DNA from 2 places in the Pseudomonas sp. DR48 genome. Region 1 is predicted to be linked to the other one. Evidence: predicted binding sites of a transcription regulator. Region 1 holds the regulator's gene; the other holds the start of a gene.
What was found. The regulator sigma-54, encoded in region 1, starts transcription at its own class of promoters, with help from an activator protein. The targets are predictions, from matches to a motif close to ANTGGCATNNANNTTGCTNT.
Positions count from the first base shown of each region.

Region 1 (11,384 bases):
GCATGTCAGTCGGGAACGCCGGGTATGGGGCGGTACGCACGTTGACAGCCTTTGGCCGCTTGCCGTGCATGTTCAGCTCGATCCAGTCTTCGCCGCAGGTGATTTCGGCACCCGATTCGCGAAGTTTTTCCAGAACGGCTTCAAGGATGGTCGGATCGGTATCCTTGACCTTCACACGACCGCCCGTCACAGCGGCCGCCACCAGGTAGGTGCCGGTTTCGATACGGTCAGGCATCACTTTATAAGTGGTCGGGTGCAGACGCTCGACGCCATCGATGATGATGGTGTCAGTGCCGGCGCCAGTGATCTTGGCACCCATGGCGATCAGGAAGTTCGCCAGGTCGATGACTTCAGGTTCGCGAGCGGCGTTCTGCAACACGCTGCGGCCCTTGGCCAGAGCGGCCGCCATCATGATGTTTTCGGTACCGGTCACGCTCACGGTATCGAAGAAGAAGTGCGCGCCGCGCAAGCCACCTTCAGGCGCCTTGGCCTTGATGTAGCCGCCTTCGACGTCGATGACCGCGCCCATCGCTTCAAGACCGCGAATGTGCAGGTCAACCGGACGCGAGCCGATGGCGCAACCGCCAGGCAGTGCGACTTCGGCTTCACCGAAACGCGCTACCATCGGGCCCAGCACCAGGATCGACGCACGCATGGTTTTCACCAGTTCGTACGGAGCGATCAGGGTCTTGATGGTGCGCGGGTCGATTTCGACGCTGAGCTTCTCGTCGATCACAGGCTCGATGCCCATGCGACCGAACAGCTCGATCATGGTGGTGATGTCGTGCAGGTGCGGCAGGTTGGCCACGGTCACCGGGCCATCGCACAGCAGCGTGGCAGCCAGGATCGGCAGGGCAGAGTTCTTTGCCCCGGAGATGCGGATTTCGCCATCAAGACGAACGCCACCGGTAATAATCAATTTATCCATAAGAATCTCGACGCCCTTGGGCTCAGGTGCGCTCGGCCCAGGCCGCGCTGCTGAAAAATTTCATAGTGACCGCATGGATGCTGCCATCGGCGATCCATGGGTTCAAATGGGCATAGATGCTCTGCTGACGCTTGACCGGGCTCAGTGCCGCCAGTTCATCGCTAATCACGTTCAGCTGAAAGTTGCAGCCTTCGCCTTCAACTTCCACCTGGATTCCTGGCAGCTTTCCTTCAAGGAAGCTCTTAACTTCTACGGCCTGCATGCTCAACCTCAATCGGCGCCCTGTGCGCGCGGGTCGGACATCATACAAAAAAGCCCCGCGCCTGCGAACCCCGCTAAGCAGGACTCTGACGGGGGGCTTCTTTATAGATGTGGATTAGGGATGCGCCAACAGCTCGGTCAATTCGCTGACCTGAGCGATTTCGCGCATGTCTTCAGGCATCCCGCGGATGCTCAGCTTCTTGCCGGCCGCCTCTGCATCGCGTATGAAGCACAGCAGCAGGGACAAGCCCACGCTGCTGGACTTCAATACCGCCGAACAATCGACCACCAGGGTGTCGGCCTTGCTGGCCTTGATCAGCGCCTCCCCCTGCTTGCGCAGGCCGGGGCCGGTCCGGTAATCCAGCATCCCGCTAAGCCGCAGCTCGCCGGTTTCGCTCATGCGAATGGCCGACACACTCATTGGGCAGACTTCTCGGAAGCATCGGCGGTTTTTTCCTTGGCCTTGGCCACTTCCCCGGCCCAACCATTGATGGTCTTGTCCAGGTCGTTGCCATTGCGCTGCATCGCATCCGCGAATTGATCGCGGAACAGCTTGCCGATATTGATACCGTTGATGATCACGTTACGCAGCTTCCACTCGCCATTGATCTTCTCGAGTGTGTACGACACGGGATAGATCGCCCCGTTGTTGCCTTTTACGGTCATGCCAACGCTGGTGCGATCACCCGACTCATCCTTGGCAGGATCGACGGTGATGCCCTGGTTGTTGTATTCGAGCAGGGCATTGCCATAGAACTGGAACAGGCCCCGCTTGAAGTTTTCTTCAAAGGTCTTCATCTGCGCAGGCGTGGCTTTGCGCGAGTACTTGACCGTCATGATGCTTTTGGAGATGCCCTCGGCATCCACCACAGGACCGACGATGGTGTTCAACGCCGTGTAAAAATCCTGCGGATCCTTTTTGTACTTCTCTTTGTTGGCCGACAGGTCGGCCAGCATCCGGTTCGTGGTGTCCTGAACCAGTTCGTGCGCGGAAGGCGCTGCCACGGCGTTAGCCATCAACGGCAGGGCCGCCAGTATTACCAACAGGCCACGTCGCAAGGTAGAGATCATTCAAAAGCTCCTCATTTGGCGTCTTTGCTAACGGTATTGAGCAGGAATTTACCGATCAGGTCCTCGAGTACCAGCGACGACTGGGTGTCGTGGATTATCCCACCGTCCTTGAGCAAGGCGGATTCGCCGCCCACGCTGATACCGATGTATTTTTCGCCCAACAGGCCAGCAGTCAGGATAGATGCAGTGGAGTCAGTCGGTAGATTATCTACACGTTTTTCCACCTGCATGGTCACCCGACCAGTGAAACTGTCGCGATCCAGATCGATAGCCGTGACCTTGCCGATGGTCACACCGGCCATGGTCACTTTAGCTCTGACCGTCAAACCGGCGATATTGTCGAAGTAAGCATAAAGTTTATAGGTGTCTGTTGTAGCGCTCGGGGACAGGCCACTCACCCGCAACGCCAGCAACAGCAAAGCCAGGATGCCAGCCAGCAAGAAAAGGCCGACACCGATTTCCAGGGTGCGGTTTTGCATCAGAAATCTCCAAACATCAAGGCGGTCAGAATAAAGTCCAGGCCGAGTACAGCCAAAGAGGCATACACCACGGTCTTGGTAGTGGCACGACTGATCCCCTCGGATGTGGGCTCGCAGTCATAGCCTTGGAATACGGCAATCCAGGTCACGACAAAGGCAAAGACGATGCTTTTGATGATGCCGTTGAGCACATCGTCAGTGAACGTCACGCTGTTTTGCATGTTGGACCAGTAGGAACCTTCATACACACCCAGCCAGTCGACTGCCACCCAGGAACCGCCCCAGATACCCACCACGCTGAAAATCATCGCCAGCACCGGCAGGGAAATGAAGCCGGCCCACAGGCGTGGGGCAACGATGTACTTGAGCGGGTCGACACCAATCATTTCCAGACTGGACAACTGTTCGGTGGATTTCATGTTGCCGATTTCGGCAGTCAACGCGGAACCGGCGCGCCCGGCGAACAGCAATGCCGTGACCACGGGGCCCAGCTCACGCAACAGCGTCAGCGCAACCATCTGGCCGACCGCCTGCTCGGAACCATAACTGGACAGGATGTTGAAGCCTTGCAGCGCCAGCACCATGCCGATGAATACCCCGGAGACCACGATGATCACCAGGGACATCACGCCCACCGAATGCAGTTGCTTGATCAGCAGGCCAAAACCGCCGCCGATGCCACCACGACCGAGCAAGGCATGAAACAGGAAAATCGCCGAACGACCGAACACCGCCAGCGCATCAATGGCGGAATGGCCGAACCGGCGCACGCGTTCTATCAGTGAAATCTTGCGCATCAACGCTTCCCCAGAAGATCTGCGCGGTAATCCGTCGCTGGAAAGTGGTATGCGACCGGACCGTCGGGATCACCTGTCATGAATTGACGAATGCGCGGTTCCTGCGAATTCATCAACTCTTCGGGAGTGCCCTGCCCCAATACTTGCCCGTCACCCACTACATAAATGTAATCGGCGATGCTCGCGGTCTCGGCCAGATCGTGAGACACCACGATACTGGTAATGCCCAGCGCATCGTTGAGCAAACGGATCAGGCGCACCAGCACGCCCATGGCGATTGGGTCCTGGCCGACAAAAGGCTCGTCATACATGAGGATCTGCGGATCGAGGGCAATCGCCCGCGCCAGCGCGACACGACGCTTCATGCCGCCGGACAACTCGTCAGGCATCAGGTCGATTGCGCCACGCAAGCCCACGGCCTGCAATTTGAGCAGAACGATGTCGCGGATCATTTCTTCCGGCAGCTCGGTGTGGACGCGCAGCGGAAAGGCGACGTTCTCGAACACATCGAGGTCGGTGAACAGCGCGCCGCTCTGAAACAGCACGCCCATGTGTTTACGCGCATCGAACAAATCGCTGCGCGACAGCTTTGGCAGGTTCTGGCCGTTGACCCAGACTTCGCCCTTGGTGGGACGCAACTGTGCGCCCATCAAGCGCAACAGCGTGGTCTTGCCACACCCGGAAGGCCCCATGATGCCGGTGACCTTGCCGCGCGGGATACGGATATCGACGTTATTGAAAATGCTGCGCGCACCGCGCTTGAAGGTCAGTCCCTTCAGCTCGACCGCGTAGGCGTTATCGGCACTCATCTAAACTCCTTGCGATGCAGCCTCTCACTCGGACGCCTGGCTCTCTGACGAAAGCACATACCTCCCCGGGCAGGCCGAACTGGCGGCGAACTATATCACTGCAAAGGGCAAGCGCCCAAGGCCCAAGCCGGGGCATGTTCAGCAAGATGACAGGCAAAAAACCTTGTTCGACGAGTATTTGGTAACCGGGAACAACAAAGCATGACGAACTTGCGTGAGGGTTTCGATCATTACCGCTATAATCGCCGCCTTTTCATCAGGCTATACGATTTCTGACATGAGCCAATCCAGCGACCTGATTCAATCCGCCCAACGCACCATCCGCCTCGAGCTGGAAGCCGTACAAGGCTTGCTGCCCCATATCGACGCAGATTTCGTACGCGCTTGCGAGATGATTCTGGCCAGCAAAGGCCGCGTGGTCGTGGTCGGCATGGGCAAGTCGGGACATATCGGCAACAAGATTGCCGCCACACTGGCCAGCACCGGCACCACGGCCTTTTTCGTGCACCCGGCCGAAGCCAGTCATGGCGACATGGGCATGATTACGCGTGACGACATCATCCTGGCCCTGTCGAACTCCGGCTCCACCAATGAAATCGTTACCCTGCTGCCCTTGATCAAACGCCTGGGCATCAAATTGATCAGCCTCACCGGCAACCCCGATTCGCCGCTGGCCAAGGCTGCCGAGGTCAACCTCAACGTTCACGTCGAGCACGAAGCCTGCCCGCTGAACCTGGCACCGACCTCTTCAACCACCGCTGCACTGGTCATGGGCGATGCCCTGGCCGTCGCGCTGCTGGAAGCCCGCGGCTTTACCGCTGAAGATTTCGCCTTTTCACACCCGGGTGGCGCGTTGGGCAGACGCCTGTTGTTGAAAGTCGAAAACGTCATGCACGCCGGACAAGAGCTGCCGCAGGTCCAGCGCGGCACCCTGCTAAAGGACGCGCTGATGGAAATGACCCGCAAGGGCCTCGGCATGACCGTGATCCTGGAAGCCGATGGCAAACTCGCCGGCATCTTCACGGACGGTGATTTGCGTCGCACCCTGGACCGCAGCATCGACATCCACAGCGCCACCATCGATCAGGTCATGACCGCACACGGCAAAACCGCCCGCGCCGAAATGCTTGCGGCCGAAGCCCTGAAAATCATGGAAGACCATAAGATCAACGCGCTGGTCGTGGTCGACAGCGACGACCGGCCGGTCGGCGCCTTGAACATGCACGACTTGCTGCGTGCAGGAGTAATGTAATGAGCACGGACCTGCTGCAACGCGGCAAACAGATCAAACTCGCGGTGTTCGACGTCGACGGCGTGCTGACCGACGGACGGTTGTACTTCCTTGAAGACGGTAGCGAATTCAAGACGTTCAACACCCTCGACGGCCAAGGCATCAAGATGTTGATGGCAGCCGGCGTGCAGACCGCTATCATCAGCGGCCGCAAGACCCCGGTGGTCGAACGTCGGGCGAAGAACCTCGGCATTCCACACCTTTATCAGGGGCGCGAAGACAAACTGGTGGTGCTGGACGAACTTCTGGCCCAACTCAACCTAAGCTATGAACAAGTTGCCTATTTGGGTGACGACTTGCCAGACCTGCCGGTGATTCGCCGCGTTGGCCTGGGCATGGCGGTGGCCAATGCCGCCAGCTTCGTACGTGAAAACGCCCATGGCATTACCCTGGCCCGCGGTGGCGAGGGTGCCGCTCGTGAATTCTGCGAATTGATCCTGCTCGCCCAGGGCCGCCTTGATGCGGCCAACGCCGCGTACCTGTGAGCCCATTATGTTGAGCAAAAAGATTCGTAACATGCTGTTGTTCAGTTGCATCGCGGCGCTGTTCGCCGCGGTCGGCTACTGGAACATCAGCCCGGAACGCTTCCTCGATAAGGCCGTAGCCAAGGTCGACGAAAGCGCCATTGACTATTACGCCACCAACGCCCACAGCGTGCAGTACCTGCCGGACGGCAAATTGCAGTACGAAATGACGTCCGACAAGGTTGAACACCTGAAAGCGACCGAGGTGACGTTGCTGACCAACCCCGACCTGAACATGTTTCGCGGCACCCAGTTTCCGTGGCACGTCCAGAGCGAGCGAGGAGAAGTCAATCCCGACGGCACTCAGGTCGAACTGATTGATTCAGTGCGCATCACGCGTTTCGACGAGAAAAACCGCAAGACCCTGATTACCACCACCCGTATGACTGTGTTCCCCAAGGAGCAATATGCGCAGACCGATCAACCCGTTAGAATCGACGGCGCTGGCGGTGTATCGACAGGCAACGGAATGAAAGCGTACTTGAAAGAAAGCAGGATACACCTGCTATCGAACGTAAGAGGACAGTATGAGGCTCGTTAAAACTCTCCCTATTTTGCTCAGTCTGGGCGCAGCACTGGGAAGCGTGAGCGCCTGGGCTCTGCCGAACGATCAAGAGCAGCCTATCCGCATTCAGGCCGACGATGCCCAACTGGACGACAAGAATGGCGTTGCCACCTATAAAGGTGACGTGATCATCACCCAGGGCTCGATGATCGTTAAAGGCAACACCGTGACCATCACCCGCACGCCGACCGGTGAAATTGACGTGGTGACCTCGGTGGGCAACCTCGCCTACTTCGAACAATTGCAGACCGCCGGCGATACCAAGCCTGTTCAGGGCTGGGGCATCACCATCCAGTACCACGCCGCGCAAAACCGCATCGTCCTGATCGATAAGGCAAAAGTCATCGACAAGGACAACAACATCACTCAAGGCGAGAAAATCGTCTACGACACCGTCAAAAAGCTTGCGAGCGCCGGTCGCGCCACAGGCAACAAGGTCACCGAAGCGCGCCCACGCATCGACATGGTGATCCAGCCCAAGCCGAAAAACGACGCGAAAAAGGCTCCATAATGGCAACTCTGAAAGCTCAGCATCTGGCCAAGAGCTACAAGAGCCGCCAGGTCGTGCGTGACGTCAGCCTGTCAATCGACAGCGGTCAGATCGTCGGCCTGCTGGGCCCTAACGGCGCCGGCAAGACCACCTGCTTCTATATGATTGTCGGCCTGGTGCAGGCCGATCAGGGTCGTGTGCTGATCGATGACCTGGACGTCAGCCACCAGCCAATGCACGGTCGTGCAAAGGCCGGTATCGGCTATCTTCCGCAAGAAGCGTCGATTTTTCGCAAACTGTCGGTGGCCGACAACATCATGGCCATCCTCGAGACCCGCAAGGAGCTCGACAAGGACGGTCGTCGCAAGGAACTGGAAAGCCTGCTGCAGGAATTCCATATCAGCCACATCCGTGACAACCTCGGCATGAGCCTGTCCGGTGGTGAGCGCCGCCGCGTGGAAATCGCACGCGCCCTGGCCACCAACCCGAAATTCATCCTGCTCGACGAACCATTCGCCGGTGTGGACCCGATTTCGGTGGGCGACATCAAACAGATCATCTACCACCTCAAGGCCAAAGGCATTGGCGTGTTGATCACTGACCACAACGTCCGTGAGACCCTTGATATCTGCGAAACCGCCTACATCGTTAACGATGGACAGCTCATTGCCGAAGGCGACTCCGCCACAATCCTGGCCAATGACCTGGTGAAAGAAGTCTATCTGGGCCATGAGTTCCGCCTGTAAGCACTGAGGTGTCTGGCTGGTCGCCCGAGCGCTTGTCTCGATAAAAAATCAACATTTTTTTATTGTTACGGCGCTCTAGGCAAACGCTGCAGTTTCGGGCATATAATTTGCTTATGTTTGGCGCTCCGGCGCCCTGTAGTGGATGGCGCATGTGCGCCGGCGAATAAGGTGTTTAGCCCCTGCCATGAAACCATCGCTAGTCTTGAGAATGGGCCAGCAGCTGACGATGACACCGCAGCTGCAACAGGCCATCCGCCTGCTCCAATTGTCGACCCTGGACCTGCAACAGGAAATCCAGGAGGCTCTGGAGTCCAATCCGATGCTCGAACGCCAGGAAGAAGGCGACGACTTCGATAACGCCGACCCCTTGGCCGACAAAGCCGAACAACAACCCAACGCCGATGTTTCAGAGCCCTCCTACCAGGAAACCGCCCCGACGGTGGACAACCTGGAGGAAGGTGACTGGAATGAGCGCATTCCCAACGAGCTGCCCGTCGATACGGCATGGGAAGACGTTTACCAGACCAGCGCCAGCAGCCTGCCGAGCAGCGATGACGACGAGTGGGATTTCACTACCCGTACATCGGCCGGTGAAAGCCTGCAAAGCCATTTGCTGTGGCAGCTGAACCTGGCACCGATGTCCGACACCGATCGCTTGATCGCCGTGACCCTGATCGATTGCATCAACAATCAGGGCTACCTGGACGAAACCCTCGAGGAAATCCTCGAAGCCTTCGATCCGGAACTGGACATCGAACTGGACGAAATCGAAGCCGTCCTGCATCGCATCCAGCAATTCGAACCGGCCGGTATCGGCGCCCGCAACCTGGGCGAATGCCTGCTGCTGCAACTGCGCCAGCTGCCAGCCAAGACACCTTGGCTGGCGGAAGCCAAGCGCCTGGTCACCGACTACATCGATCTGCTCGGTAGCCGCGACTACAGCCAGCTGATGCGCCGCATGAAGCTCAAGGAAGATGAACTGCGCCAGGTGATCGAACTGGTGCAGAGCCTCAACCCGCGTCCGGGCTCGCAGATCGAGTCGAGCGAAGCCGAATACGTCGTCCCTGACGTGATCGTGCGCAAGGACAACGAGCGCTGGCTGGTCGAGCTGAATCAGGAATCGGTGCCACGGCTGCGGGTCAACGCCCAATATGCCGGTTTCGTGCGCCGCGCCGACACCAGCGCCGACAACACTTTCATGCGCAATCAGTTGCAGGAAGCACGCTGGTTCATCAAGAGCCTGCAAAGCCGCAACGAAACCCTGATGAAAGTGGCCACCCAGATCGTCGAGCATCAGCGCGGCTTCCTGGAGTACGGCGACGAAGCGATGAAACCGCTGGTCCTGCACGACATTGCCGAGGCAGTGGGCATGCACGAGTCGACCATTTCACGGGTGACCACACAGAAATTCATGCATACCCCTCGGGGCATTTATGAACTGAAATACTTTTTTTCCAGCCACGTCAGCACCTCCGAAGGCGGCGAATGCTCGTCCACGGCGATCCGCGCAATCATCAAAAAACTGGTTGCGGCGGAAAATCAGAAAAAGCCGTTGAGTGACAGCAAGATCGCTGGTTTACTGGAGGCACAAGGCATTCAGGTGGCTCGCCGCACCGTCGCCAAGTACCGCGAATCCCTCGGGATCGCGCCTTCGAGCGAACGCAAGCGGTTGATGTAGAGCCACGCCACAGCGTTCCAGTGGTAGATCATCTGGTCTACCGCTTTATGCACTGGCAACGAAGGAGAAGCTGTATGCAAGTCAACATCAGTGGACACCAACTGGAAGTGACCGAACCTCTGCGCGCCTACATCGGCGAAAAACTCGAACGATTAGAGAGGCATTTCGACAAGATCACCAACGTGCAGGTCACGATGTGCGTCGAAAAGCTGAAGCAGAAAATCGAAGCCACGTTGCATATTCCCGGCAATGAAGTGGTCGCCAACGCGGAACATACCGATATGTACGCGGCGATCGACTTACTGACCGACAAGCTCGATAAACAACTCAAAAAGCATAAGGAAAAGACCCAAAGCCTGCTCCAGGGCGCTACCGGTCGTTAACACTCCCAACCCATGATCCGACTTGAAAACATCCTGACCCCCGGCCGTTCTCTCGTGAACGTGCCGGGCGGCAGTAAAAAGAAAGCCCTTGAGCAAATTGCCACCCTGATCGCCCGGGAAGTGCCGGATCTGGAGATGCAAGATGTCTTCGAGGCTTTGATTGCCCGTGAAAAACTCGGTTCGACCGGTTTTGGCAACGGCATCGCCATCCCTCACTGTCGCATCAAGGGCTGCGAAGCGCCCATCAGTGCCCTGATACACCTTGAAGCCCCCATCGATTTCGACGCCATCGACGGCGCCCCGGTTGACCTGCTGTTCGTGCTGCTGGTCCCGCAGGCCGCTACCGATGCGCACCTGGAGCTACTGCGCCAGATCGCCAGCATGCTCGATCGCAAGGAAGTGCGCGAAAAACTGCGCAGCGCCCCGAGTAATGAAGCCTTGTATCAGGTCGTCCTGAGCGAGCAAAACGGTCATTAATCATGCGCTTGATCATTGTCAGTGGCCGTTCCGGCTCAGGTAAAAGTACCGCACTCGATGTTCTCGAGGACAACGGCTACTACTGCATCGACAACCTGCCCGCCGGCTTGCTGCCGGAACTCGCCGAGCGCGCGCTGATTCATACCGAGCTCGCACAACCGCTGGTCGCGGTATCCATCGATGCCCGCAACCTGCCCAGTCATCTGTCGCGATTTCCGGAACTACTGGAAGAAGTGCGCAGCCGGCACATCAAATGCGATGTGCTGTACCTGGACGCCGACGAAGAAACACTGCTCAAACGGTTTTCGGAAACCCGCCGTCGCCACCCGCTCAGTACCGCCCACCGTTCGTTGGCCGAGGCGATTCAGGACGAGACCAGTTTGCTGGGGCCGATTGCCGACCTGGCCGACCTCAAAGTCAACACCACCAACCTGAACCTGTATCAGTTGCGCGATACCATCAAGTTGCGCCTGCTGAACCAGCCGGACAGCGGCACTGCGTTCCTGGTGGAGTCGTTCGGATTCAAGCGAGGCATGCCAGTCGACGCAGACCTTGTGTTCGACGTGCGCTGCCTGCCCAACCCTTACTGGAAGCCGGAGTTGCGCGAGCTGTCCGGGCTTGATCAACCGGTGGCCGAGTACCTGGCGGCGCAACCGGACGTCGAAGAGATGTTCCAGGACATTTCCTCCTACCTGCTAAAATGGCTGCCGCGCTTCGCTGCGAGCAACCGTGCTTATGTCACCATTGCCATTGGCTGCACCGGCGGGCATCACCGCTCCGTCTACCTGACCGAACGTCTGGGCCAGGTTCTGCAACAATCCCTGAAGAACGTCCAGGTCCGCCACCGCGACCTCAGCTAAAGGATTCACATCGCGATGCCTGCTC
Region 1 covers NZ_CP081946.1:2,955,808-2,967,191, reverse strand. Annotated here, with positions in the region: gene murA (UDP-N-acetylglucosamine 1-carboxyvinyltransferase) at 1-928, opposite strand, end outside; gene K5K95_RS13335 (BolA family protein) at 951-1,190, opposite strand; gene K5K95_RS13330 (lipid asymmetry maintenance protein MlaB) at 1,305-1,610, opposite strand; gene K5K95_RS13325 (phospholipid-binding protein MlaC) at 1,607-2,260, opposite strand; gene mlaD (outer membrane lipid asymmetry maintenance protein MlaD) at 2,272-2,739, opposite strand; gene mlaE (lipid asymmetry maintenance ABC transporter permease subunit MlaE) at 2,739-3,536, opposite strand; gene K5K95_RS13310 (ATP-binding cassette domain-containing protein) at 3,536-4,345, opposite strand; gene K5K95_RS13305 (KpsF/GutQ family sugar-phosphate isomerase) at 4,623-5,597, shown strand; gene K5K95_RS13300 (KdsC family phosphatase) at 5,597-6,121, shown strand; gene lptC (LPS export ABC transporter periplasmic protein LptC) at 6,129-6,701, shown strand; gene lptA (lipopolysaccharide transport periplasmic protein LptA) at 6,688-7,236, shown strand; gene lptB (LPS export ABC transporter ATP-binding protein) at 7,236-7,961, shown strand; gene K5K95_RS13280 (RNA polymerase factor sigma-54) at 8,146-9,639, shown strand; gene hpf (ribosome hibernation-promoting factor, HPF/YfiA family) at 9,714-10,022, shown strand; gene ptsN (PTS IIA-like nitrogen regulatory protein PtsN) at 10,035-10,499, shown strand; gene rapZ (RNase adapter RapZ) at 10,502-11,359, shown strand; gene K5K95_RS13260 (HPr family phosphocarrier protein) at 11,375-11,384, shown strand, end outside.

Region 2 (11,384 bases), 3.4 Mb from region 1:
CGACCACGTTCCAGGAATTCCGCGGGATCTTCGAGAAGGACCGGGCCCTGGCTCGGCGCTTCCAGAAGGTCGATGTGTCGGAGCCGTCGGTGGAAGACACCATCGGCATCCTGCGCGGCCTGAAAGGTCGTTTCGAAGCGCACCACAACATCGAATACAGCGATGAGGCGTTGCGTGCCGCTGCCGAACTGGCGTCGCGCTACATCAATGACCGGCACATGCCGGACAAAGCCATCGATGTCATCGACGAGGCGGGCGCCTATCAGCGTCTGCAGCCGATCGAGAAACGCGTGAAACGCATCGAAGTGCCTCAGGTCGAGGACATCGTTGCGAAAATCGCGCGGATTCCGCCAAAACACGTCACCAGCTCCGACAAAGAGCTGCTGCGTAACCTTGAGCGTGACCTGAAGCTGACCGTATTCGGCCAGGATGCCGCGATCGACTCGCTGTCGACTGCGATCAAACTGTCCCGCGCCGGTCTCAAGTCGCCTGACAAGCCTGTCGGTTCGTTCCTGTTCGCAGGGCCGACCGGTGTCGGTAAAACCGAAGCGGCACGTCAGCTGGCCAAGGCCTTGGGGATCGAGCTGGTTCGCTTCGACATGTCCGAGTACATGGAGCGCCACACCGTATCGCGTCTGATCGGTGCACCTCCAGGCTATGTCGGGTTCGATCAGGGCGGTCTGCTGACCGAAGCCATCACCAAGCAGCCTCACTGCGTGCTGTTGCTCGATGAGATCGAGAAGGCGCATCCGGAAGTCTTCAACTTGCTGCTGCAGGTGATGGACCACGGTACGCTGACCGATAACAACGGGCGAAAGGCGGACTTCCGTAACGTGATCGTCATCATGACGACCAACGCCGGTGCCGAAACAGCGGCTCGCGCTTCGATCGGTTTCACCCATCAGGACCACTCGTCCGATGCGATGGAAGTGATCAAGAAGAGCTTCACGCCGGAGTTCCGTAACCGTCTGGACACCATTATCCAGTTTGGTCGTCTCAGTCATGAGGTCATCAAAAGCGTGGTGGACAAGTTCCTTACCGAGCTTCAGGCGCAGTTGGAAGACAAGCGCGTGCAGTTGGAAGTGACCGACGCTGCGCGTGGCTGGCTGGCGGCAAGTGGCTACGACACGGCGATGGGCGCTCGTCCAATGGCGCGTTTGATCCAGGACAAGATCAAGCGTCCGCTGGCTGAGGAGATTCTGTTTGGCGAGTTGGCTGACCATGGTGGTGTGGTTCATATCGATTTGAAGGATGGCGAGCTGACCTTCGATTTCGAGACCACAGCTGAGATGGCCTGACGGTTGTTGATCTGTTGTAGAGCTAGAGGCGCCTTCGGGCGCCTTTTTGCTGTTGGGGGCTTTGGGTTTGGGTGGATATCCGTTGGTGCGGTAACGGCGGCTGGCGGTTTCGCCCTGACGGCGACTCACTTTTTTTACAAACGCCTAAAAAAAGTAAGCAAAAAAACGCTTGCTCCTACGTTCGGCCCACTCGCTGGGGCTCGGGGTTCCTTCGCTCCGGGATCCATCCGGGGGGCATCGCCTCCGGTTTGCTTCGCTGCACCTCCTCTCGATGTGTTCGACTTCGTCGAACGGTCGCTGCGCTCCCACCCCGGATGAATCCCTCCCCTCAGCCTTCCGATGTCGCACGTGGATCAAGATCAAGAGCTGCAGCCGAGCTAACGCTCATCCTGTTGAGTGGTGAGAAGCACATGCACACCCATCCCCTGTAGGAGCTGTCGAGTGAAACGAGGCTGCGATCTTTTAATCTTTTAATCTTTTGATCTGCTGTGGCTGTGGCTGTGGCTGTGGCTGTGGCTGTGGCTGTGGCTGTGGCTGTGGCTTTTGATCTTGATCTTGATCTTGATCTGCTTTTGATCTTTCGCCCCTTCGGCAGGCCGAGCGTAGGTGTTCATCAGGGGGTTAGGCGCGTAGCGCCGTGCGGCGCAGCCGCACACATCGAGAGGAGGTCGTCGCGAAGCAGACCGGAGGCGATGCCCCCTGATGGACACCGTAGCGAGGGTACGCGGAGCCTCAGCGAGGCGCCGTACGCCGGGGCGAAGCCTTTTGCTTACTTTTCGGCGTCTGGAAAAGTGAGTCGCTGTAAAAGCGAAACCATAAGCCGCCGTTACCGCAGCAACGGATATACACCCAAACCCCAAAACCCCAAAACCCAAGAACCCAGGCCCCCACCAAATCGCAGGCAAACAAAAACGCCCGGCATAAACCGGGCGTTTTGTATTGACTTGATTAGCGAGCGCGGTAAGTGATGCGCCCTTTGCTCAAGTCATAGGGCGTCAGCTCGACGCGCACTTTGTCACCGGTAAGAATACGAATGTAGTTCTTGCGCATCTTGCCGGAGATATGCGCGGTTACGACGTGCCCATTTTCCAACTCCACACGAAACATGGTGTTGGGCAGGGTGTCGACGACAGTGCCTTCCATTTCGAAGCTGTCTTCTTTCGACATGCAGTAAAGCCCTCGGTGTCCAATGAATGGCCCGGTGCAACTGCGCCAGGCAAAAGCGGCGTGCATTGTGCCCGAAAAATGGGGTTTAAGCCAAGGGGTTCTAGTTCAGGATGACCCAACGTTGATTAATCAGCAGTTCGATAGGGCGATATTGGGTCTTGTAGCTCATCTTTTTGCAGTTCTTGATCCAGTAGCCGAGGTAGACGGCTTCCAGGCCAAGACGTTTGGCCTCGGCAATCTGCCACAGGATCGCGTAGCGCCCCAGGCTGCGGCGTTCTTCTTCGGGTTCGTAGAAGGTGTAGACCGCCGACAAACCGTTTGGCAGTAAGTCGGTGACAGCTACCGCCACGAGTCGGCCTTCGAGGCGAAATTCGTAAAAGCGTGAAAACGGCAGGTCACGCACCAGGAAGGTCGAAAATTGGTCACGGCTCGGCGGATACATATCGCCGTCGGCGTGCCGCTGTTCGATGTAGCGCTGGTAGAGATCGAAATACTCTTCGCTGTATTGCGGTCTGGCAGGACGCACTTGCAGGTCGACGTTGCGTTTGAAAATGCGTTTCTGCTGACGGTTGGGCGTAAATTGCGCCACGGGGATGCGCGCCGGAACGCACGCATTGCAATTCTGGCAATGAGGCCGGTAGAGATGATCGCCGCTGCGACGAAAACCCATTTCAGACAGATCTGCGTAGACATGCACATCCATGGGCTGACTAGGGTCGAGGAACAGCGTGGTGGCCTGCTCCTCGGGCAGATAACTGCAAGAGTGGGGCTGAGTGGCATAGAACTTCAAACGCGCCAACTCGGTCATGATCAACCCTCGGGGATAAGCTTTGCATTAAGTGTAAGCCACGCGCGCAAATGTCGCTCAGCAAACCCAGGTGGCACGGCTGGGTTGATCCAGATGCTGCGCAAGGTAGCCGGCAAACTCGCGGCGGGGAATGGCCCTGGCCCCCAGACTGTGCAGATGGTCGGTCGGCATCTGGCAATCGATCAGCACAAAACCTGAGTCTTTCAGATGTCGCACCAGTGTGGCAAAACCAAATTTCGAGGCATTGTCGGCGCGGCTGAACATGGACTCGCCGAAAAACAGCTGACCCATCGCCAGGCCATAGAGCCCGCCAACCAATACGCCATCGTCCCAGACCTCCACGGAGTGCGCGTAGCCGCGCCTGTGCAACTCGAGGTAGGCGGTCTGCATCGCGTCGGTGATCCAGGTGCCGTCGGCGTAATCGCGTGGTGCGGCGCAGGCGGCAATGACCGAGGCGAAATCCTGATCGAAGGTCACTTGGTAGCGTTGCTGGCGCAGCAATTTGTTCAGGCTGCGCGAGACATGCAGTTCGTCGGGAAACAGCACTGTGCGTGGATCCGGCGACCACCAGAGAATCGGCTGTCCCTCCGAGAACCACGGAAAGCAGCCGTGGCGATACGCCTGTATCAGACGATCGGCAGACAGGTCGCCGCCTGCGGCCAGCAGACCGTTGGGGTCGCGCATGGCTTTTTCCAGCGGCGGAAAGGTCAGGGTGTTGCGTTGTAACCAAGTCAGCATGGCATCCGGGCTTGCAGAAGGGGAGGGCGGTGGCGGGCCATTGGGCCCGCCGTCAAGTTTGCCGTCAAACGACGGGAATGTCGTCGAGGTATTTCTCGGCGTCCAGTGCGGCCATGCAGCCAGCCCCTGCGGAAGTCACTGCCTGGCGGTACACGTGATCGGCTACGTCGCCTGCGGCAAAGACGCCGGGAATCTCGGTGGCGGTGGCATCGCCCTCGTTGCCGCCCTTGACCAGCAGGTAGCCGTCGCGCATGGGCAGTTGGCCGATAAACAAGTCGGTATTGGGCTTGTGGCCGATGGCGATGAACACGCCGGCCACAGGCAACTCGCTGGTCTCGCCGGTGTGGCTGTCGCGCAGGCGGGCGCCGGTCACGCCGCTGGCGTCGCCCAGAATTTCATCCAGATGTTGATTCCAGTGCAGGCGGATATTGCCGGTGGCGGCCTTTTCGAAAAGCTTGTCCTGAAGGATTTTCTCCGAGCGCAACTTGTCGCGCCGGTGAATCAGGTGGACTTCCTTGGCGATGTTCGACAGGTACAGGGCTTCTTCGACTGCAGTGTTGCCGCCGCCGACGACCGCGACCACTTGATTGCGATAGAAGAACCCGTCGCACGTGGCACAAGCTGAAACGCCACGGCCGGCAAAGGTCTCTTCCGACGCCAGTCCCAGGTATTGCGCTGAAGCGCCGGTCGCAATGATCAGGGCGTCGCACGTATAGGTGCCGCCATCGCCGATCAGTTCGAAGGGGCGCTGCTGCAACTTGGCGGTATGAATGTGGTCGTAAACGATCTGTGTGTCGAAGCGTTCGGCGTGTTTTTGCATGCGTTCCATCAGCACCGGACCGGTAAGGCCTTCGACGTCGCCGGGCCAGTTATCGACTTCGACGGTGGTGGTTAGCTGGCCACCTGCCTGTATGCCGGTAATGACAACGGGTTTGAGGTTGGCACGAGCGGCATAAACGGCTGCGCTGTAACCGGCAGGGCCGGAACCCAGAATGATCAGGCGGGAATGCTTCGCTTCGCTCATAAAAACACCTCATAAGCCTTTGTCACAAAAGAGAATGCATGCTCAAATTGAATCGCGCGTAACCTGCCTTTGGCTATGCTACATCCAAGGGCTTGAAGCATGGCATCGGGCGAACAAACCCGTACAATGCCTGCCTGTAACTGTGTTTGTAACAAAATAAGCAGTGCGTACCGTGTTTAAAAAAACCAGGGCGCAGTGTTAAAAGTAGTCTCAGTTGCGCCTGTTAACTTTTTTACCTGCCTGGATTGGGCAGTTTTTTATAGTCAATCAACAGATGGACGCGCCACGGGCGCAGGAAAAGAAGCGTTTTGAAGAAATCCACCGCAGCACCCAAGACAGTCGTTCCGCTCTGGCGCCAGCATTTGCACTACCGGCTCAAGGAAGGTGCATTGATCGCCATCGGCGGCCTGTGCCTGTTCCTGATGATGGCCTTGTTGACGTATGGCAAGGACGATCCGGGCTGGAGCCACAACAGCAAGATCGAGGACGTGCAGAACTTCGGCGGACCGGTCGGTTCCTACAGCGCCGATATCCTGTTCATGGTGCTGGGTTATTTCGCCTATATCTTCCCGCTGCTGCTGGCGATCAAGGCGTATCAGATCTTCCGTCAGCGCCACGAAGCGTGGGAGTGGAGCGGCTGGCTGTTCTCCTGGCGCCTGATCGGCCTGGTATTTCTGGTGCTGTCTGGCGCCGCCCTGGCACATATCCATTTTCACGCGGCGACCGGTCTGCCGGCCGGCGCTGGCGGTGCGCTGGGCGAAAGCCTTGGCGATCTGGCCAGGAACGCCCTGAACATTCAGGGCAGCACGTTGTTGTTCATTGCGCTGTTCCTGTTCGGCCTGACCGTGTTCACCGACCTGTCATGGTTCAAGGTGATGGACGTCACCGGCAAGATTACCCTCGACCTGCTGGAACTGTTCCAGGGCGCGGCCAATCGCTGGTGGGCCGCCCGTGTCGAGCGCAAGCAACTGGTTGCGCAGTTGCGTGAAGTCGACGATCGCGTTCATGACGTGGTTGCGCCGACTGTCACCGACAAACGCGAGCAGGCCAAGGTCAAGGAGCGCTTGATCGAGCGCGAACAAGCGTTAAGCAAACACATGTCGGACCGCGAGAAGCAGGTGCCGCCTGTGATCGCCCCCGCGCCGCCAAAACCGGCAGCGCCGAGCAAACGTGTGGAAAAAGAGAAGCAGGCACCGCTGTTCGTCGACAGCGCCGTCGAAGGCACCTTGCCGCCGATCTCGATTCTCGATCCGGCAGAAAAGAAACAACTCAATTACTCCCCGGAATCCCTGGCGGCCGTCGGCCATTTGCTGGAAATCAAGCTCAAGGAATTCGGCGTCGAAGTCTCGGTGGATTCGATCCACCCAGGCCCGGTGATTACCCGTTACGAAATCCAGCCCGCCGCCGGGGTCAAGGTCAGTCGCATTTCCAACCTGGCAAAAGACCTGGCGCGCTCCCTGGCCGTGACCAGCGTGCGGGTGGTGGAAGTGATTCCCGGCAAGACCACCGTCGGTATCGAGATTCCCAACGAAGACCGCCAGATCGTGCGCTTCTCCGAAGTACTGTCGACGCCCGAGTACGACAACTTCAAGTCGCCTGTCACCTTGGCCTTGGGCCACGACATCGGCGGCAAGCCGGTCATCACCGACCTGGCGAAAATGCCTCACTTGCTGGTGGCCGGTACGACCGGTTCCGGTAAGTCGGTGGGTGTGAACGCGATGATCCTGTCGATCCTGTTCAAGTCCGGCCCGGAAGACGCCAAGCTGATCATGATCGACCCGAAAATGCTTGAACTGTCGATCTACGAAGGCATTCCGCACCTGCTGTGCCCGGTGGTCACCGACATGAAGGATGCGGCCAACGCCCTGCGCTGGAGCGTGGCGGAGATGGAGCGTCGCTACAAACTGATGGCGAAGATGGGCGTACGAAACCTGTCGGGCTTCAACGCCAAGGTCAAGGAAGCCCAGGACGCCGGGACACCGTTGACCGATCCGTTGTACAAGCGCGAAAGCATTCACGACGAAGCACCGTTGCTGACCAAGCTGCCAACCATCGTCGTAGTGGTCGACGAATTCGCCGACATGATGATGATCGTCGGCAAGAAGGTTGAAGAACTGATCGCCCGTATCGCCCAGAAGGCCCGTGCGGCCGGTATCCACTTGATTCTCGCGACCCAGCGTCCGTCGGTTGACGTGATCACCGGTCTGATCAAGGCGAACATCCCGACGCGCATGGCGTTCCAGGTGTCGAGCAAGATCGACTCGCGGACCATCATCGACCAGGGCGGCGCCGAGCAATTGCTGGGCCACGGTGACATGCTCTACATGCCGCCGGGCACCAGCCTGCCGATTCGGGTTCACGGCGCTTTCGTGTCCGATGACGAAGTTCACCGGGTGGTGGAAGCCTGGAAGCTGCGTGGCGCGCCGGAATACAACGACGAGATCCTGGCCGGTGTCGAAGAGGCCGGCAGTGGCTTTGAAAATGGCGGCGGTGGCGGTGACGACGATGCTGAAACCGATGCCTTGTACGACGAAGCCGTCCAGTTCGTTCTGGAAAGCCGCCGTGCCTCCATCTCTGCAGTTCAGCGCAAGCTGAAAATCGGCTACAACCGCGCCGCGCGCATGATCGAAGCCATGGAAATGGCCGGGGTCGTGACGTCCATGAATACCAACGGTTCGCGTGAAGTCCTGGCCCCGGGCCCGGTACGCGACTGATTTGAATTGAAAGGGCATCGCGACATGCAATGCCCGTACTCCCACGAATGTTATGAGGACTCCCATGCGTCTTATCCGCATGCTGTTGTTGCCGGTACTGGCTTTGACCACGCTCTCGGCTCACGCCGATGACAAGGACGTGGCGCGTCTGACCCAATTGCTGGAAACATCCAAGACCCTGACTGCACGCTTTTCGCAACTGACCCTCGATGGCAGCGGCACCCAATTGCAGGAAACCGCCGGTGACATGTCGCTGCAACGTCCAGGCCTGTTTTACTGGCACACCAATGCACCCGCTGAACAAACGATGGTTTCCGACGGCAAGAAGGTCACCCTGTGGGACCCGGACCTTGAACAGGTCACCATCAAGACCCTCGACCTGCGCCTGACCCAGACTCCAGCCCTGTTGTTGTCGGGTGACGTGTCCAAGATCAGCCAGAGCTTCGACATCAGCGCCAAGGAAGCCGGCGGCGTGATCGACTTCACCTTGAAGCCGAAAACCAAAGACACGCTGTTTGACAGCCTGCGCCTGTCGTTCCGCAACGGTCTGGTCAATGACATGCAACTGATCGACAGTGTCGGCCAGCGCACCAACATCCTGTTCACCGGCGTGAAGGCCAACGAGCCGATCCCGGCTTCCAAGTTCAAGTTCGACATCCCCAAGGGTGCGGACGTGATCCAGGAATAAAACGCAGTCCCCAGTGAGGTTTCATAAGTAGTGATGGACCTGTTTCGCAGTGCCCCGATAGCTCAGCCCCTGGCCGCTCGCCTGCGTGCGGCCAATCTGGACGAGTACGTCGGTCAGGAACACCTGCTCGCTCGCGGCAAGCCTTTGCGCGAAGCCCTGGAGCAGGGTGCCCTGCACTCGATGATTTTCTGGGGACCGCCGGGAGTGGGCAAGACCACCCTGGCGCGGTTGTTGGCGGAAGTCTCGGATGCGCACTTCGAAACGGTCTCGGCGGTGCTGGCTGGCGTGAAAGAGATCCGTCAGGCGGTGGAAATCGCCAAGCAGCAGGCCGGGCAATACGGCAAACGAACCATCCTGTTCGTCGATGAAGTGCATCGCTTCAACAAGTCGCAGCAGGATGCGTTTCTGCCCTACGTTGAAGACGGCACGCTGATTTTCATCGGCGCGACCACTGAAAACCCCTCGTTCGAACTCAATAACGCCTTGCTCTCACGGGCGCGTGTCTATGTGCTCAAAAGCCTCGACGAAGCGGCTTTGCGCAAATTGGTGCATCGCGCGCTGACCGAAGAGCGTGGCCTGGGCAAGCGGCAACTGACCCTCAGCGATGAAGGCTTCCAGATGCTGCTGTCCGCCGCCGATGGCGATGGCCGCCGTTTGCTCAACCTGTTGGAAAACGCCTCGGACCTGGCGGAAGACAACAGCGAGATCGGTGTCGACCTGCTGCAAAGCCTGCTCGGCGATACCCGGCGCCGTTTCGACAAGGGCGGCGAGGCGTTCTACGACCAGATATCGGCGCTGCATAAATCGGTACGCGGCTCCAATCCCGATGGCGCGTTGTACTGGTTCGCGCGGATGATCGATGGCGGTTGCGACCCGTTGTACCTGGCCCGGCGCGTGGTGCGCATGGCCAGCGAAGACATCGGTAACGCCGACCCGCGTGCCCTGAGCCTGTGCCTGGCGGCGTGGGAAGTGCAGGAGCGCCTCGGCAGTCCTGAAGGCGAGTTGGCAGTGGCCCAGGCCATCACGTATCTGGCGTGCGCGCCGAAAAGCAATGCGGTGTACATGGGTTTCAAAGCCGCGATGCGCAGCGCCACCGAACACGGCTCGCTCGAAGTGCCGCTGCACCTGCGCAACGCACCGACCAAGCTGATGAAACAATTGGGTTATGGCGATGAATACCGTTATGCCCACGATGAGCCAGACGCGTACGCCGCGGGCGAAGACTATTTCCCGGAAGAACTCGAGCCACAACCGTTCTATCAACCGGTGCCGCGTGGCCTGGAGTTGAAGATCGGCGAGAAACTCAATCACCTTGCACAACTGGACCGTCTAAGCCCCCGGCAGCGGAGAAAATAGTGATTCCTCTGGTTATAGCGGTCTCCATCGGCGGTGTTGCCGGCACATTGTTGCGCTTTGCCACCGGCAATTGGGTCAACGCAAATTGGCCGCGACACTTCTATACCGCGACGCTCGCCGTTAATATCGTGGGCTGTCTGCTGATCGGCGTTCTATACGGTCTGTTTTTGATTCGCCCGGAGGTGCCTTTCGAGGTGCGTGCCGGGCTCATTGTCGGCTTCCTCGGGGGGCTGACGACTTTTTCATCCTTTTCACTGGATACGGTGCGCCTGCTTGAAAGCGGGCAGGTGCCGCTGGCCCTGGGCTATGCTGCGATCAGCGTATTCGGCGGTCTGCTCGCCACTTGGGCCGGCCTGTCCTTGACCAAACTTTGATAAACGAGAAACCGACATGCTCGATTCCAAACTGTTACGTAGCAACCTTCAGGACGTAGCGGACCGCCTGGCATCCCGTGGCTACACGCTGGATGTGGCGCGCATCGAAGCGCTGGAAGAACAGCGCAAGACCGTCCAGACCCGTACCGAAGCACTGCAGGCTGAGCGTAATGCGCGTTCCAAATCCATCGGCCAGGCCAAACAGCGCGGCGAAGATATCGCGCCTTTGATGGCTGCTGTGGAACGCATGGCAAGCGAGTTGAGCATCGGTAAAGTCGAGCTGGACGCGATCCAGACCGAGCTGGATTCGATCCTGCTGGGTATCCCGAACCTGCCACACGAATCCGTGCCGATTGGCGCCGATGAAGATGGCAACGTTGAAGTCCGTCGCTGGGGCACCCCGACGGCGTTCGACTTCCCGGTCCTGGACCACGTTGCGCTGGGCGAGAAGTTCGGCTGGCTGGATTTCGAAACCGCCGCCAAGCTGTCCGGTGCCCGTTTCGCTCTGTTGCGCGGCCCGATCGCTCGCATGCACCGCGCTCTGGCGCAGTTCATGATCAACCTGCACACCAGCGAACACGGTTACGAAGAGGCTTACACGCCGTATCTGGTCCAGGCGCCTGCGCTGCAAGGCACCGGCCAGCTGCCGAAATTCGAAGAAGACCTGTTCAAGATCAGCCGCGAAGGCGAAGCCGATCTGTACCTGATTCCGACCGCGGAAGTGTCGCTGACCAACATCGTTGCCGGTGAGATCGTCGATTCGAAACTGCTGCCGATCAAGTTCGTGGCTCACACGCCGTGCTTCCGCAGTGAAGCCGGTGCATCGGGTCGCGATACACGCGGCATGATCCGCCAGCACCAGTTCGACAAGGTCGAAATGGTCCAGATCGTTGAGCCGTCGACGTCGATGGACGCGCTGGAAGGCCTGACCGCCAACGCCGAGAAAGTCCTGCAACTGCTGCAACTGCCGTATCGCACGATTGCCTTGTGCACCGGCGACATGGGCTTCAGCGCGGTCAAGACCTACGACCTGGAAGTGTGGATCCCGAGCCAGGACAAGTACCGTGAAATTTCGTCGTGCTCCAACTGCGGCGACTTCCAGGCCCGTCGTATGCAAGCGCGTTTCCGCAACCCGGAAACCGGCAAGCCTGAGCTGGTGCACACCCTCAACGGTTCCGGCCTGGCGGTCGGTCGTACTCTGGTGGCGGTGCTGGAAA
Region 2 covers NZ_CP081946.1:6,824,368-6,835,751, reverse strand. Annotated here, with positions in the region: gene clpA (ATP-dependent Clp protease ATP-binding subunit ClpA) at 1-1,298, shown strand, start outside; gene infA (translation initiation factor IF-1) at 2,247-2,465, opposite strand; gene K5K95_RS31005 (arginyltransferase) at 2,566-3,273, opposite strand; gene aat (leucyl/phenylalanyl-tRNA--protein transferase) at 3,331-4,011, opposite strand; gene trxB (thioredoxin-disulfide reductase) at 4,076-5,035, opposite strand; gene K5K95_RS30990 (DNA translocase FtsK) at 5,344-7,749, shown strand; gene lolA (outer membrane lipoprotein chaperone LolA) at 7,814-8,437, shown strand; gene K5K95_RS30980 (replication-associated recombination protein A) at 8,471-9,793, shown strand; gene crcB (fluoride efflux transporter CrcB) at 9,793-10,167, shown strand; gene serS (serine--tRNA ligase) at 10,184-11,384, shown strand, end outside.
Region 2: a site for sigma-54 is predicted at 5,086-5,105, ahead of K5K95_RS30990 (DNA translocase FtsK). Genes of this name have one in related genera too.